Regions from separate parts of the Staphylococcus sp. TCBT05 genome, predicted to be linked through region 1. Evidence: riboswitches for the same ligand, from Rfam matches in the RefSeq annotation. Region 1 holds a riboswitch; each other region holds the start of a gene.

Region 1 (4,224 bases):
GCCATTAAGTAGAGGAATAATGACTGTATTATGATGTATAAATGGTTGTAAATCTTCGATAGCGTGTTCCAAGTGATATGACTTTGATGAGAGTAGTACAACGTCGAAAGCTTCGGCACGATCATCCCGAGTAATTAATTTAGGATTGAAGTTGAAATCACCATTTTCACTATGGATAGCTAAACCATTTCTTTCTAGGTATGACTTTCGTTTTGGACGAACTAAAAAAGTGACATCCTGACCACTTTCAGCTAAACGGCCACCAAAATATCCGCCAATACCACCAGCACCTAGGACTAGAATTCGCATATAAACACAACTCCCCTATAAATATGTATTATGGATGTAATAACTGTATACCACAATCATCCATAAATTACGCATATAAATCAATAACTATAAGCGATAAGCATTTTGAAAAACTATATATACAATTTAATTTTTATGTTATTTTAAAATGTGAAAGGGGGGATACAATGAAAATATCAGGAAAATATACATATAAATGGAAAGATATTAAATGGCTAGATTTTATTTTACCGGTTATCTATTTAGTTAGTACATTTGCATTGTCCTTAATTTGTTCGATTTTTGTATTTATTTTATATTTAGGAACTGAAAATAAGGCTTTTCAAATGAATGATCACATGTTGAATATGATACAGTTAATTGTAGATTTGATTGCCTTCATTATTTTATTTGGGACATGGATACTATTTTATAGACGATCCTTTAAGGACCGTTTGACACAAGGCATTAAACATATGAAACGGTATTGGAAATTAATTATACTCACGTTTATTGTGTTATTCATTCTAAAGGCAATTTATCCTGAATTGGTAGATTTATTTGCTCCGGAGTCTTGGAAATTTGACGAAACAGAAAATGATAAATTAATTGAGCAAATGTTTGCTACGCCATTTTCAACGTTTTTAGCATTTTTTTCTATTGTGATTATTGCGCCAATTAATGAAGAATTTTTATTTAGGCATTTGTTAATTGGTGAACTTGGTAAGAAATTCAGCTTTACGTTGATGTCTATCATTTCAGTTATCATCTTTGCTTCACTACATGTCACAGAAGCGAAATCACCTTTAGAAATTGTGATGTATTTAATTATTGCTATCGGTCTCGCGTATGTTTATTTAAAGTCAGGTCGAAAGTTGTCTGTTGCGATAGCGTTACATGCGTTAAATAATTTAATTGCATATTGTGCTATGGTATTTATGGGATGAACAGTATAGAAACATGCTATAAAGCTATAGGATTAAGCTGTTTCACATGGAACAAAAAGTTAATATAAAGCATATGAAATTGAAGCATACAGAAAATTCTAAAAATTAGATTGACTAAACATGACCAAAATGCTAGGATTAAATAAATTCAAATACATATTTATAACTCTTATCAAGAGTGGTGGAGGGATGTGCCCGATGAAACCCAGCAACCGTCGTAATACGAAATGGTGCTAATTCACAGAAAGTATTTAACTTTCGAAGATGAGAGAAGCAGAATGCCTTCTCTTTATTTAGAGAAGGCATTTTTTATATTAATAATAAGGAGAGATGACATGAAAAAATTTACATATGCAATTCTGTTATTGAGTTTAATTGGTGTTTTAGCTGCTTGTGGCAAATCAAATAGTGATGCAGCAAATAAAAAAATAACTATCGCCGCATCACCTGCACCGCACGGAGAGGTATTAGAACACGCAAAAAAAGCAATGGCAAAAAAGGGCTACGATTTAAAAATAAAAACAGTAAATGATTATAAAGTACCGAATAAATTATTAGATAAAGGTGATGTAGATGCAAACTTTTTCCAACATGTACCTTATCTTAAAGCAGAAAGAAAAGATCATAATTATAATATAGAAGAAGTGGGTAAGGTATTCACAACGCCAATGGGTGTTTATAGTCAAAAGTATAAAAATATTAAAGATATTCCAAAAGGATCTACAATTTATGTATCGAATAATCCTGCAGAAGAAGGTCGATTCTTATCATTCTTTGTTGATAAAGGATTAATTAAAATTAAAAAAGGTGTCAAAATCGAGGATGCTAAGTTTGATGATATAGTTGAGAATAAAAAACAACTTAAGTTTAATAATAAACAAGGTGCTGAATTTTTGCCTAAGACATACAAGAGTAAAGAAGGCGCAGCGGTTATTATGAATTCGAATTATGCAATTGATAATGGACTGACACCACATAAAGATGCGATTGCAGTTGAAGGGAAATCATCACCTTTTGCAAATATAATAGCAGTTCAAAAAGGGCATAAAGGTGATAAAAAGTATCAAGAATTATTAAAGGTATTACAATCCAAAGATATGAAGTCATTTATTAAAAAGAAATATGGACAAGATGTCATACCTTATGAAAAATAACTATTTAAAAAACATATTTTGATTTGAGTATATGCGTATTGTAAAAAGGTACTACTTGTAAAAATTATAAGTAGTGCTTTTTTATTATATAAAATAATGTTTTATTGTAACTTGCTCTTAATGTCAAATAGACCTACAATATAATTGCTGATATTAACTAAAATATAAACAAAAGCCTTGATGAAATGAGGTGTATATATGATAGAACGACATATTAAGATCATGCGTCTGTTTATACAGGAATCTGAAAATTACAAAAGTGCAGATGATATTGCAGCTATATTAAGTGTCTCTAATAGAACTGTGCGATCGGATATAAAGTATATCAATACATTGTTTAGCGATCCAGTAATCACTAGTGTAAAGGGTCGTGGCTTTAGATTGAATTTAGAGCAGTATCGTATTGAAACGATTGAACATTATATCAATGACTATGCCAATAAGGATAGTGAAATATTAATGAATTTAGGTTATCGGTTGTTAATGCAACACGATCCTACGACGACGGAACGTCTGATTGCTGACCTAAAGATAACTAAAAATGAATTTTTAGATTATTTACAAAGATTTGCTAATTGGTGTCAGTCATTTGATGTTCTAGTTGAAAGTGTTAGAAATAAAGGTGTATGTATTAAAGGAAATGAGATGAATATTAGAAATGCTATTTTACACTTGAGTCAACTAACATCTAAAAATAAATCGATTGAAGATATAATATTAGCCGATATTCCTAAAGTGCATTTAGAACAAATAACACAAATTATTAAGCGTGTCTTGATATATAACCATATTCAAGCAACACAAATACAGCTCAAACAGTTAATTATTCATTTAATCATTATTTATAAAAGACAAAATATTAGTTATAAAGCATGGGATATAAAACCAAAGTCATTTGAAATTGCTAATCAATGTATTACAGAAATTAATAATAGACTAGGATATGATTTGAATAGAGAGACAACAAAACTTTTTTCTTTCTTTATTAGTGATTATTTTGAACAACATGATCTTGGATTTGAACAATTATTCGTCAAAAGTTATATTGAACGGCTCATTGTTCAAATGGAGCAAAATATTGGTGTAGGTTTTACCCAAGATAGTGTATTGAGAGACAATATATTTTCACATTTTAGTAGGACATATCACAGAATAATTAAAAATGTATATATCAATAATCCTTTGACTCAAGATATAAAAAAAAACTATCCATTTATCTTTGATGCGTTATATGACATTGTGAAAGAGTTAGAAGTTGATGCCGATATTCATTTAGTAGAAGATGAAATTGCCTTTTTAGCATTACATTTTCAATCATCAGTTGAAAGAAACGAACAAGAAAAAATTAAAATAGTGATAGCTTGTTATTATGGTTTAGGTATTTCCAGTTTACTAGAAGCTAAAATTTTAAAGCTTGACGAACGTATCGAAGTGATAGATACCGTACAGCTGGATTCAGTTTATGATTATCACTTTGAAGGCATCGATGTATTAGTTACAACGCATGAGATAGAAGGTAATCATTTACCAAAGCGACTTTCTCAAGTAACAGTTTCACCTTTATTTTCAAATGAGGATGCTGAGAAAGTGAAGGTAATTATTAACCAAATCAATAATAACGTAATTAATCAAGCAGATTTATCATCAGTTCAAGTAGATGTGGTAGGAGGCGATGATGAGGTTACTGATATGGCTGTTGTTTTCGATAAGGCACAAAGTATATTAAATAATAATCATGCAATTACCGAAAGTTATATACCAAGTGCATTAGAAAGAGAAAAATTTGCTTCTACATTTATTGGAAATGCTATTAGTATGCCTCATGGCAACCCTAA
Region 2 (4,224 bases), 350 kb from region 1:
TGTTTTATTCGTTCGCTCAGATGTCATAAACCATTGCTTTAAAAAACGTTGATCTGTCCACGCTTGATATAATAATTCAGGCTCGACTTTAAATAATCGTTCAAGTTGTATCTCAACATTTTCATTTTCAATATTATATCTTGCCACGATTGTTCACCTACTTTCACTCTTAAGTATATTTTAACTCATTCTAGGTAAGTTCTAAACAATAATCCTTTTATTTCGATTAAGTTAAACAAATATAAATCTAAATATTTATTACACTTACTTAGTATTTTTATTTTCATTACATCTATTTACAGAATTTAAAGTTAGTAAATAACGTTATTGTTTATTATACATTAATTTAAAATATACAATTAAACATTAGCATGTGAATCTAACAATCTAGCTATGCTTTACGCTTTTTCTTATCTAATCTCGGTAATCTAAAGAAAATTGCTACTAAACCACAGACACCTAATAACGCAGGATAAATAGCGTATGGAACTAAATCAAATGGTGATATGGATGCAACACCAGCAGCTGCTATAACTTGTGGACTATATGGTAAAAGCCCTTGGAAACAACTAGCAAACATATCTAAAATACTTGCCGACTTTCGAGGATCGACATCGTATTCATCAGCGATGTCTTTAGCTAACGGACCGGCCATAAGTATAGAAATCGTATTATTCGCAGTAGCAATATCTGCAGCACTTACCAATCCGGCAATACCCAGTTCTGCTCCACGTTTCGATTTAACTCTATTACGCACAAAATTTAATAACCACGTAATGCCTCCATTATGTTGAATCAACGCAACTAAACCACCAATTAACAATGCAATAATTGCAATATCTTCCATGCCGACAATACCTTTTGATATTGAACTTAATAGCCCTTTCCAGCCAAATGAATGATCAACCAATCCTATAATCGCAGATAGTAAAGTACCACCAATTAAGACAATGATTACATTAATTCCTACTAATGCCAGTATAAGTACCAATAAATATGGTATAACTTTAATTATATTATAATCATAATTTTTAGTCGCATCGATATGTGCACCATTTGTTAAAAACCATAGTGCAATAATAGTCAGTATTGCCCCAGGAAGTACTATTTTTATATTTACTTTAAATTTGTCACTCATTTTTGTCTTTTGTGTGCGTACTGCGGCAATTGTCGTATCAGAAATCATCGATAGATTATCACCAAACATCGCACCACCTACAACTGTAGCCATTGTAATCGCAGCTGATACATCTGTTGCTTGACTCAATCCGAAGCCTACAGGTGCGATTGCAGCAACTGTTCCTACAGATGTCCCCATAGAAACAGACACAAACATACAAATAATAAATAAGCCTACTATGATTAAATTTTCTGGAATAATTGATAAACCTAAATTAACAGTGGATTTTACACCACCCATATCTTCCGTTGTTTGTGAAAAGGCACCAGCCAATAGGAAAATCAACATCATTAACACAATGTTAGAGTGTCCTGCACCTTTTGTGAATATTTCAACTTTCTGTTGAAACGATTCTTTTCTATTTAATAACAAGCCAATGATAGAGGCCACAATAATTGCAACGTTTAATGGCATTGTCGTAAAATCACCCGTTGCTATACCAACACCTAGAAACATCGCCACAAAGACGATTAAAGGAATCAATGCCCATGCATTGCCTTTATACTGCTCTTTCATATTCAACCTACTTCCTTTGATATCAATTATGATTTAACGGTTTAATATCTTATAAAAATTAAAAACTCTTTTCATTCATTTGAAGAAAAGAGTTAATTTAAGCTCCTTATCTTCTAGCAATAGTTGCTACTGGATTTGGCACACGCTTTTACATGTTGCCGAAGTATCATAGGGCCAGTCCCTCCACTTCTCTTGATAAGTATGTTTTATTTTTTTACTACAAGAATTCTTGAATGTTAACGTCAAATACTGCTAAATATTAATATTTAATCTGAACTTTGTCAAACTTATTCCTTTAATAAACGAGTACAGAGTTTGATGATGTAACATGTGCATTACTATTCTGTTGGACGTTCAATGATGAATGATTGTCCAAGATTCGCATAATTATTTCCAGCTAAACGACTCACAGCTCCTAATGCTTTAGAATCAATCTTATGCGGTTCTATATAAACTGTATCATCAATATGAAACATCACTACTTCTCCAATAATTAAATCAGATCCCTCTTGTTTATCACCTAAGGGAATAATTCTATCTAATTTACACTCTAAGCGTATCTTAGCTTGTTCAATCCCAGGTACAGATACGACATCAGAATCAACGCATGTTAAGTCTGTTCGTTCTAATTCATTCAATGACCTTGCAATTGGAGCTGCTGTACGATTAATTTGTTCTACAGTATCTTCATCTGTTATATGCACAACAAATGCTTCAGTTGCTTCGATATTTAAAGAAGTATCCTTCCTTTTGCCTGCAGTTCGAGTTGTTGATAGCATAATCATCGGTGGCGCACTATTGACCACATTAAAGAAACTAAAAGGGGCTGCATTGAGCATGCCTTTCTCATCTTGTGATGTTACAAATGCAATGGGTCTTGGGATAACACTACCACTCAATAACTTATAGTTTTGTTGCTTTGTTAACTTTGCTGCTTCGAATTTTTTCATTTGTTCTACTCCTCATAAATAAAAAGTTAGAAAATCAACTTCCAGATTTTCTAACTTTTTGTTGTTTAATCTATTTGGGTTCCGCCTGTAACACCATACACTTGACCAGTTGTATAGCTAGATTCTTCAGCTGCGAGATGGACATATACACCTGCCAACTCAACAGGTTGACCTGCACGTCCAAGTACTGACTTTTGACCAAAGGTCGGTATCTTCGATTGAGGTTGTCCTCCTGAGATTTGTAACGGTGACCAGAATGGACCAGGGGCAACACAATTAACACGTATACCTTGTTCACCTAATTCTTCAGATAAACTTTTGGTCAATGAAATGATTGCCGCTTTGGTTGCAGCATAATCATGCAATATTGGGCTTGGATTATAACCTTGAACAGAAGATGTCAATGTAATCGTTGCTCCGGGTTTTAAATAATCTATCGCCTTTTGTACTGTCCAAAATATAGGATAAACATTCGTTTCAAAGGTTTCTGTAAAGGAAGCTGTATCAAAGCCTTTGATACTTTCTCGATATTGCTGATGACCAGCGACTAACGTCACATTGTCCAATCCACCTAATTCTTGATGTGCCTGTGCAACCAAGTCATAGTTAAATTGTTCATTTCGAATATCACCCGGTATAAGCACTGCTTTACTGCCAGCAGCTTCAATTACCTGTTTCACTTCTTCAGCATCGACTTGTTCATCAGGAAGGTAATTAATTGCAACATCCGCACCTTCTTTTGCATACGCAATTGCAGCAGCACGACCTATTGCAGAATCACCACCAGTTACTAACATTTTATAACCTTCTAATCTATGATGGCCTGTATATGATGATTCTCCACAATCTGGTTGAGGATCTAATTGTTGTTGTAGACCAGGAACAGGTTGTTCTTGCTTTGGAAAATCTTTGTTTGAAAATTTCTTTCTAGGATCTTGAGCAGACATAAGTAAACACTCCTTAATACATTTTACTTATATATTCAATACCCAATATGTTTCTGATTAATACAAAATAGCACTAATTATAATTAAACTTCATTTAATAGCTTTTGTACAAAAGTAACAAAATAATCTGGTACCTTTTCTAAAATACGCTCATCCGGATCATACTTCGGATGATGTAAATCATATTCACTGTTTGAGCCAATAAAGACAAATACGCTTGGGTATTGTTGAGAGAATCCAGAAAAATCCTCGCCAATTGTTAACGGTTCGTCCATAATACTTACGTTGTAACCTACTTCTTTTGCAACGGTAATGGCGTCATTTGTCAATTTTTCATCATTAACGACAGCACCAGGGAGACGGTGGTAGATTGTTTCTATTTCAACATTAAAGGCTTTGGCTAATCCATCGCCAATTGCTTTTAATCGTTGTTCAATTTCATTTCTTTTATCTTCGTCAAAGCTTCTTACCGTACCTTGTACATACGCATGATCAGCAATAACATTCCAAGTATTACCGCTTGAAACCTCACCAATTGTTACGACAGCATTATCAAATGCTGACATATTACGACTGACAATAGATTGCACACTGTTTATCAATTGACCTAATACAATGACTGGATCATTTC
Region 3 (4,224 bases), 400 kb from region 1:
TAATTTTTAAAATACAGGAAGCAAGTAACTATCAAATTATCATAAGAGGGTAGGGGAGGTGTAACGATATAAAAAAGGTTAAAAATCAAATTAATAGTAGCGTTGTTAAACCTTTTTCTGCCAGGTGGTCTAAATTAATCTGAGTCTATAAAATAATTTAAAATTGCTGTAATAGCAACGTTTTTAGACTGTAGTTTGTCTTACGTAACACATACCGAAGTCTAAAAGATATGGTTGTTTTTAAATGTTTGTAATAGAATGTGAATATCAAAATACATCAACAAGGGGTGAGATGATGAAAGAACATATCACATTTAAACAAGGCGTTAAAGAATGTATCCCCACTTTGTTAGGCTATGCTGGTGTTGGATTATCATTTGGAATTGTCGCTGTAGCCTCTGGCTTTAGTATTCTTGAAATTATATTATTGTGCTTAGTGATTTACGCTGGTGCTGCTCAATTTATAATTTGTACATTAGTCATCTCAGGGACACCCATAACGGCTATTGTGCTTACAGCATTCATAGTTAACTCGAGAATGTTTTTATTAAGCATGACATTAGCCCCGAATTATAAAGATTATGGATTGTTAAATCGGTTAGGGCTTTCTTCGCTTATAACTGATGAGACATTTGGTGTAGCTATCACGCCACATTTAAAAGGTGAGAAGATAAATGATCGTTGGCTACACGGTTTAAATATTACAGCGTATTTATTTTGGACAGTGTCATCTGTTGCAGGTGCTATATTTGGCAAATACATACAACATCCGGATGCTTTAGGATTAGATTTTGCAATCACAGCAATGTTTATCTTTCTAGCGGTTTCTCAATTTGAAGCGGTAAAGCGCTCGCATATTAGAATTTACTTTGTCTTAATTATCTGTGTTGTGGCTATGATGTTATTGTTCAGTTTATTTATGCCGTCATACTTGGCGATTATTTTAGCTTCAGTTGTTGCGGCAATGCTTGGGGTGGTGATGGATAAATGACGATTTCTCTACATATGCTTATTATCATTTTGTTGTGTGGGTTAGTTACATGGTTAACAAGGGTTATCCCTTTTATATTAATCACGAAAATACAGTTGTCTGAAAAGGTCGTCAAATGGCTCTCATTTATTCCAATTACACTATTCACGGCATTAATTATAGATGGCGTTATAGAGCAACATGACAATGGACTTGGCTACACATTAAATTTCCCGTTTATTATAACGATGGTACCTACAATCTTAATTGCAGTTATCACACGTAGTCTAACCTTTACAATTATTGGAGGCATTTTAATAATGGCACTCTTAAGATGGCTATTTTAAATAATTCATTGATGTAAGAGTTAATATCCGTTAGAATGACAATAATTAGAAAATTATGACATCTTTTATATGAGATGCATATAAATAAAATAAAATCTTATTTCGAGAAGCAGAGGGACTTGGCCCGTTGAAGCTTCAGCAACCGGCTATATAAGATGTAGTACGGTGCTAATACCAACGAGATACTCGAATGATAAGTATAGTTAAACTTCTTACTTATTTTTAGAGTGAGAAGTTTTTTTATTTAAGTAGGAGGTAAAAAATGACAAATTATACGGTTGATACATTAGAATTGGGACCATTTACGACTGAATCTGGTGAAACGATAGCAAATTTGAAGTTACGCTATGAGCATGTGGGTTTTCAAGGGCAACCGCTTGTAGTAGTTTGCCATGCATTAACAGGCAATCATCTGACATATGGTACGAATGAAGATCCTGGATGGTGGCGTGAAATTATTGATGGTGGATACATGCCAATTCATGATTATCAGTTCTTAACATTTAATGTTATTGGTAGTCCATATGGTTCAAGTTCTGCACTCAATGATGTAGATTTTCCTAAACAATTAACGTTGAGAGATATTGTCAAAGCTATTGAACTAGGTATCGAAACACTAGGGTATCGAAAGATTAATATATTAATCGGTGGCTCTTTAGGTGGCATGCAGGCGATGGAACTTTTGTATAACCGTAAATTTGAAGTAGAGAAAGCAGTAATCCTAGCTGCTACTGATCGAACGTCATCTTATAGTCGTGCATTCAATGAAATCGCAAGACAGGCTATTCTGCTTGATAACAAAGAAGGAATGAGTATCGCAAGACAGTTAGGATTCTTAACCTATCGTTCATCAAAAAGTTATGACAAACGTTTCACACCTGATCAAGTAGTTGCGTATCAGAAACACCAAGGCGATAAATTTAAACAACATTTCGCGTCTGAGTGTTACTTAACACTGCTCGACGTCTTAGATAGCCATGATTTAGATAGAGGAAGAGATGACGTGGATGCTGTGTTTGGCTCACTTGATACAAAGGTCATGACAATGGGTTTCACCGATGATTTACTCTACCCAGACGATTTAGTTAAGGCAGTAGGAGAACGCTTTAAATACCATAAACATTTCTTTGTTCCTGATAATGTTGGGCACGATGGTTTCTTGCTTAATTTTAATGATTGGGCACCTAATTTATATCATTTCTTAAACTTATCTAAATTTAAACGTAAATAATATTGAGGTTATTGAATATTTATTGAAATATGGGCAGTGCATAATGACATCTGACTCGTTGTGAGTTGTTATTAGGCATTGCCCTTTTTGATTTTAAAAAAGTTGAAATAATAGATTCGAGAAGTATGGAATTTAGAAGGCAAAAGCAATGATGGAATAGTCATTAATCCATGTAATCAGTAATCTAGTTTGATAGAGACGATTTCTGAATTTGCAGTAAATCAAAGGGGATGTTAAACGATGTTATCAGATCATTAATTCTTCTATATAAAATGGGTCGGTAAAATTGTGTAAAAGATTTAAATTGGTTAAAATGGTAGTTATAGTCAAAAATAGTATAGGAGTGGCGAACTTGTTTTCAAAAATATATCCTAAAGCAACTATTCTTAGCATAATTGCTTTCATAGTAGTAGCTTTAGCTTTACATATATTACCACCGCTAGGACTGGTACTCGCATTATTTGCTACGATACCAGGTATCATCTTATGGCACAAATCAAACGAGTCGTTTGGCTTAGCAGCGGTTATATCGGTTGTCTTAACAACATTATTAGGTAATATATTTGTGCTAAGTATATTGGTCCTCATTATTTTCTTGAGCTTTATCGTAGGCCAATTGTTAAAAGAACGTACGTCAAAAGAACGTATTTTATATGTTACAACTACATTTATGAGTATCGTTTCACTTATCGCGATTATGTTATTACAGACTTTTGATAAATTACCAAAAGCCTCTGCAATCATCAATCCAGTGAAACAACAAATGCATCAACTTATAACAGAGTCGGCAGTCTCCGGAGATTCTAAAATGATTCTTGAAGAAGGTTTCCGCCAATTTGCAGTACAATTACCGAGTTATATTGTGATTGCAGTTTTTCTACTTATATTGATTAATCTTATTATTACATTTCCAATCTTACGTAAATTCAAAGTTGCTACACCAATATTCAAACCATTATATGCATGGCAGATGAAACGCTCGATATTAGTCATCTATATTATTGTGCTGTTTTGTGTTATGTTTGCTACCCAATCGGGTACTTTTCAAAGTGTCGTATTAAACTTTGAAATTGTGTTATCATTATGTATGTATATTCAAGGGTTGAGTGTTATTCACTTTTTTGGAAAAGCAAAATCAATGCCGCTTGCACTTACGATTATTTTAATGGTGATTGGGACAATATTAACGCCATTTACACATATCGTGGGACTCATTGGATTGGTAGATTTATGCTTTAACCTGAAAAGCATCATTAAAAAATGATTTGGGGTGGAAAAATGAACCGTCAATCCACTAAAAAAGCGTTGATTTTACCATTTATTATTTTGGCACTCACAGCAATCGCACTCGTTGTTGTTTGGTTTATCTTTAACCAATTAGTCGCAGGAATTGCGACCGTTGTTTTAGTGTTTGTCATCATAGCGACAGCCTGGATGGTAAGACAAGCTTTTCGGAAATTAGACTATTACGTCAATAATCTCAGTGGACATATTTCTGCAGGTAACAATATTGCTATTAAGACGTTACCTATCGGTATGATTATCTTAGATGAAAATGAAAACATAGAGTGGATGAACCAGTTTATGTCGGATCGTTTGAGTCGTAATGTGATTTCGGATCCAGTTAATGAAGTATATCCAAATATTTTAAAGCAATTAGAAAAAACACAAGAAGT
Region 4 (4,224 bases), on a different contig from region 1:
ACTTCAAATTAAATTTATCTACGCTACAATTAATTACACGGAATTTATTATTTTTTGTTATCTACATATATTACGAACCAAATTTAAATATAAAAAAAAGAGCTAATCAACAATGGATTAGCTCTCTTTTATTTGAGAATGGATGATTTAAGTCCCAACCACTCTATTCATTTCAGAAAATTGATTACGTTACTTTAGCAAAGATATTAATTAAAAGATTCAATTTCATCCATAATGCGTTGTAAATCTTCGACAGTGTATTGAATTCGACCATGGAAGACAAACTTATTAAAGAATTCATCCAATTGTTCTGGACCAACAAGCACTTTAGAATTTGAACTTTGTGCATAGTTTGTGATTGTAACAGCACCTTCATTCTTCGGATTAAAGTACAAGATAGTCGTCGGTGTGAATTTCAAGTTCAATTCTGTTTGAATATCGCCTGCTAACTTTTCAATATCATTAATATGCTCAGTATAATTTACAAAATTCAATGATTTCTTATCATCATTTTGATCTAATACTAATGTTTGAGCCTTTTGCTTATCAAGATCTAATGTATCGAAGACTTGCTCAATCATTGGTTGATCTTTGAATTGATTTGCACTGATGCCATTATAGACATGACCTTTTAACAATTGGGAATCGATTATATATAACCCTGTACGTGTTAATACTAAATGACTGATATGTTGCACATCACTAAATTCATTTCGTGGTAAAAAGATATTGGCCATAATATGCATATCTTCAGGTCTAATTCGCTTTTCATTTACTAAGCGTTCCCGAATACCAATCAATCTCATATCTGTTACATACTCACTATGATTTTTTGAGAAAAGTTTCAGTGCATCAATTTCTCTATCTTTAGTATTGACTGTCGCATCATATTCTTCTTTTTGTTTTGTAACAGTCTTTTTATTTTCGATTCTTTCTTTTTCTAATTCTTCTTCGTGTGCTTCTTTTAACTTTTGTTCTTTAGATTGATATTGTTCTTCAATCTTTTTCTGTGCTTTCTTCTTACTGTTTAAAGCAGCAATAAATAAAATCAAACAAATAATTGCTACGATAATTGCCACGATTAAACCAATTTCTAAAGGTCCCAATGAGTTCATAACAATAACGCTCCTTTATGTGATCAGTAACTTTATTATAATGGAAATCATCTGTTTATTCGAGTGTAAACTATACACTTAAGGCAATTTATTATGCTTGTACAGAATCTTTCAATAAGTTGACTTTATCAAGTTTCTCCCATGGTAACAACACATCCGTACGACCAAAATGACCATATGCTGCAGTTTGTTTATAAATAGGATGTTTTAAATCTAACATTTTTATAATTCCTGCCGGTCTTAAATCAAAGTGAGTTCTAACCGCTTCAACTAACACACTTTCATTCACTTTTCCTGTACCAAATGTATCGATTGATATAGAAACTGGCTCTGCAACACCAATTGCGTAAGCAAGTTGCACTTCACATTTATCAGCTAATCCTGCTGCAACAATGTTCTTAGCTACATAACGTGCTGCATATGCTGCTGAACGGTCAACTTTTGTAGGATCCTTACCACTAAAGCATCCACCACCATGGCGTGCATATCCGCCATACGTATCTACAATAATCTTACGACCTGTTAAGCCCGCATCTCCTTGAGGTCCACCAATTACAAATCGACCAGTAGGATTGATGTAGAATTTTGTTTGTTCATCTAGTAAATCTTTTTGAACTGTTGGATAAATAACATGCTCTTTAATATCATTTTGAATTTGTTCTAATTCAATATCTTCAGCATGTTGCGTAGAAACTACAATTGTGTCAATACGGCTTGGTTTATCATGTTCATCATATTCAACAGTTACTTGCACTTTACCATCTGGGCGAAGATAGTCTAATATGCCATCCTTCCTTACGTCTGATAAACGTTTAGATAATTGATGAGATAAGAAAATTGGCAATGGCATATAAGTATCTGTTTCATTTGTTGCATAGCCAAACATTAAGCCTTGGTCTCCGGCACCTGTCGCCTCTATTTCCGCCTCAGATAAATCATCGCGATATTCTAATGCGGTATCCACACCTTGAGCGATGTCAGGTGATTGTTCGTCTATCGCTGTTAATACTGCCATTGTTTGACTATCATAACCAAATTTAGCACGCGTATAGCCAATCTCTTTAATTGTCTCTCTTACTACCTTAGGAATATCAACATAAGTAGTTGTTGATATTTCACCTGAAATTAACGCCATACCAGTCGTAACTGTCGTTTCACAAGCTACACGTGCATTTGGGTCATCCTTTAATATTTCATCTAAAATCGCATCTGAAACTTGGTCGGCAATTTTATCTGGATGTCCTTCTGTTACAGATTCTGATGTGAATAATCTTCTATTGTAAGTCATAATTTGCTCCTTTAGTTTTAAATTACGAATATTCTCTATACTGTGAGCTCATTAAAAAAGGGCCTTTTCACTATATTAAATAGAGAGAAGGCCCTAATACGTCCATTCGCTCTTATCGTTCAGACGGTATTTGTCTGCAAACGGTTTGGCACCTTTCTTCGTATTAAGAAGAGGTTGCTGGGCTTCATTGGGTCCATGTCCCTCCGCCTCTCAGGATAAGAGAATCCGTTAATCACTATAGTACCGAAGTTAAGTAATAATGTCAATTTAACATTTATTAATATAAATTTTAAATTCCCTTTAAAATGATGTGTACTAATAAATCATATGTGTTATACTTTTTAATTGTAAAGGCTTACAATACAAATAACTTTGGAGGGATTGAGTATGGCTGTAGATACATACACATACACTAATAAAATCGAAAACATTTTGGGCAAAACGTCATCATTATTCCAACTTTCTACAACACAATTGTATAACAAGATTTTAAATAATGGTGAGGGTGAATTAACAGAACTTGGAGCAATTAATGCAAAGACTGGTAAATATACTGGACGTTCACCTAAAGACAAATTCATCGTGACAGAACCATCTTATAGAGATTCTATCGATTGGGGTAATATCAACCAACCTATCGAAGAGGAAACATTTTTAAAATTATATGACAAAGTTCTTGAATACCTAGATCAAAAGGACGAACTTTATGTCTTTAATGGTTATGCAGGTAGTGACGAAGAATCACAGTTAAAGTTAACAGTAATCAATGAACTTGCTTGGCATAATTTATTCGCCCAAAACATGTTTATACGTCCAAAATCTAAAGAAGAAGCACAAGAAATTAAAGCTAATTTCACAATCGTGTCAGCGCCACATTTTAAAGCTAATCCAGAAGTAGATGGTACAAATTCTGAAACATTTATCATTACTTCATTTAAACACAAAGTTATTTTAATCGGTGGTACTGAATATGCAGGTGAAATGAAAAAAGGTATTTTCTCTGTAATGAATTACCTGTTGCCGAAAGATAATATTATGAGTATGCATTGCTCTGCTAACGTCGGCGAAAAAGGCGATGTTGCACTATTCTTCGGTCTTTCAGGAACAGGTAAAACAACGTTATCCGCAGATCCTACACGTAAATTAATTGGTGATGATGAGCACGGATGGAATGACAACGGGATCTTCAATATTGAAGGTGGTTGTTATGCAAAAGCAATTAACCTTTCATATAAAAAGGAACCACAAATTTACGACGCTATCCAGTATGGAACAATTTTAGAAAACGTTGTCGTTGATGAAGACGGTGATGTAGATTTCGATGATAATAAATACACAGAGAATACACGTGCTGCATACCCTATCAATCATATTGATAACATTGTAACACCATCAAAAGCTGCACATCCTAATACAATTATATTCTTAACTGCAGATGCATTTGGTGTATTACCTCCAATTTCCAAATTATCTAAAGATCAAGCAATGTATCATTTCTTAAGTGGGTTCACTGCTAAATTAGCAGGTACTGAACGTGGCGTTACAGAACCTGAACCATCATTCTCAACATGCTTCGGCTCACCTTTCTTGCCATTAAATGCAAAGGTATATGCAGATTTACTCGGAGACCTAATCGATAAACATGATGTTGATGTCTATCTCGTAAACACTGGTTGGACTGGTGGTAAATATGGTGTTGGTAGAAGAATCAGCTTAAACTACACTAGACAAATGGTAAACCAAGCCATTACAGGTAAACTTAAAGATGCTGAATACATTAAAGATGATATGTTCGGATTAAATATTCCAATTCATGTCGAA

Evidence for each region. Region 1 has a riboswitch for S-adenosylmethionine ahead of ACY191_RS03295 (MetQ/NlpA family ABC transporter substrate-binding protein). Riboswitches for the same ligand answer to the same signal wherever they lie in the genome.
Region 2: another riboswitch for S-adenosylmethionine. It lies ahead of ACY191_RS04835 (Na+/H+ antiporter NhaC family protein); the one in region 1 lies ahead of ACY191_RS03295 (MetQ/NlpA family ABC transporter substrate-binding protein).
Region 3: another riboswitch for S-adenosylmethionine. It lies ahead of metX (homoserine O-acetyltransferase MetX); the one in region 1 lies ahead of ACY191_RS03295 (MetQ/NlpA family ABC transporter substrate-binding protein).
Region 4: another riboswitch for S-adenosylmethionine. It lies ahead of metK (methionine adenosyltransferase); the one in region 1 lies ahead of ACY191_RS03295 (MetQ/NlpA family ABC transporter substrate-binding protein).

The regions. Positions count from the first base shown of each region.
Region 1 is NZ_JBUQDQ010000005.1:739,790-744,013, forward strand. Features, by position in the region: gene panE (2-dehydropantoate 2-reductase) at 1-309, opposite strand, end outside; gene ACY191_RS03290 (CPBP family intramembrane glutamic endopeptidase) at 477-1,235, shown strand; SAM riboswitch class I at 1,402-1,506, shown strand; gene ACY191_RS03295 (MetQ/NlpA family ABC transporter substrate-binding protein) at 1,571-2,389, shown strand; gene ACY191_RS03300 (BglG family transcription antiterminator) at 2,588-4,224, shown strand, end outside.
Region 2 is NZ_JBUQDQ010000005.1:1,086,079-1,090,302, reverse strand. Features, by position in the region: gene ACY191_RS04840 (SRPBCC family protein) at 1-147, opposite strand, end outside; gene ACY191_RS04835 (Na+/H+ antiporter NhaC family protein) at 392-1,696, opposite strand; SAM riboswitch class I at 1,800-1,898, opposite strand; gene ACY191_RS04830 (flavin reductase family protein) at 2,035-2,646, opposite strand; gene ACY191_RS04825 (SDR family oxidoreductase) at 2,712-3,593, opposite strand; gene ACY191_RS04820 (amidohydrolase) at 3,677-4,224, opposite strand, start outside.
Region 3 is NZ_JBUQDQ010000005.1:334,825-339,048, forward strand. Features, by position in the region: gene ACY191_RS01475 (AzlC family ABC transporter permease) at 296-991, shown strand; gene ACY191_RS01480 (AzlD domain-containing protein) at 988-1,317, shown strand; SAM riboswitch class I at 1,412-1,517, shown strand; gene metX (homoserine O-acetyltransferase MetX) at 1,580-2,548, shown strand; gene ACY191_RS01490 (DUF2232 domain-containing protein) at 2,886-3,812, shown strand; gene ACY191_RS01495 (DHH family phosphoesterase) at 3,827-4,224, shown strand, end outside.
Region 4 is NZ_JBUQDQ010000038.1:59,810-64,033, reverse strand. Features, by position in the region: gene ACY191_RS07455 (NERD domain-containing protein) at 207-1,115, opposite strand; gene metK (methionine adenosyltransferase) at 1,207-2,403, opposite strand; SAM riboswitch class I at 2,513-2,625, opposite strand; gene pckA (phosphoenolpyruvate carboxykinase (ATP)) at 2,791-4,224, shown strand, end outside.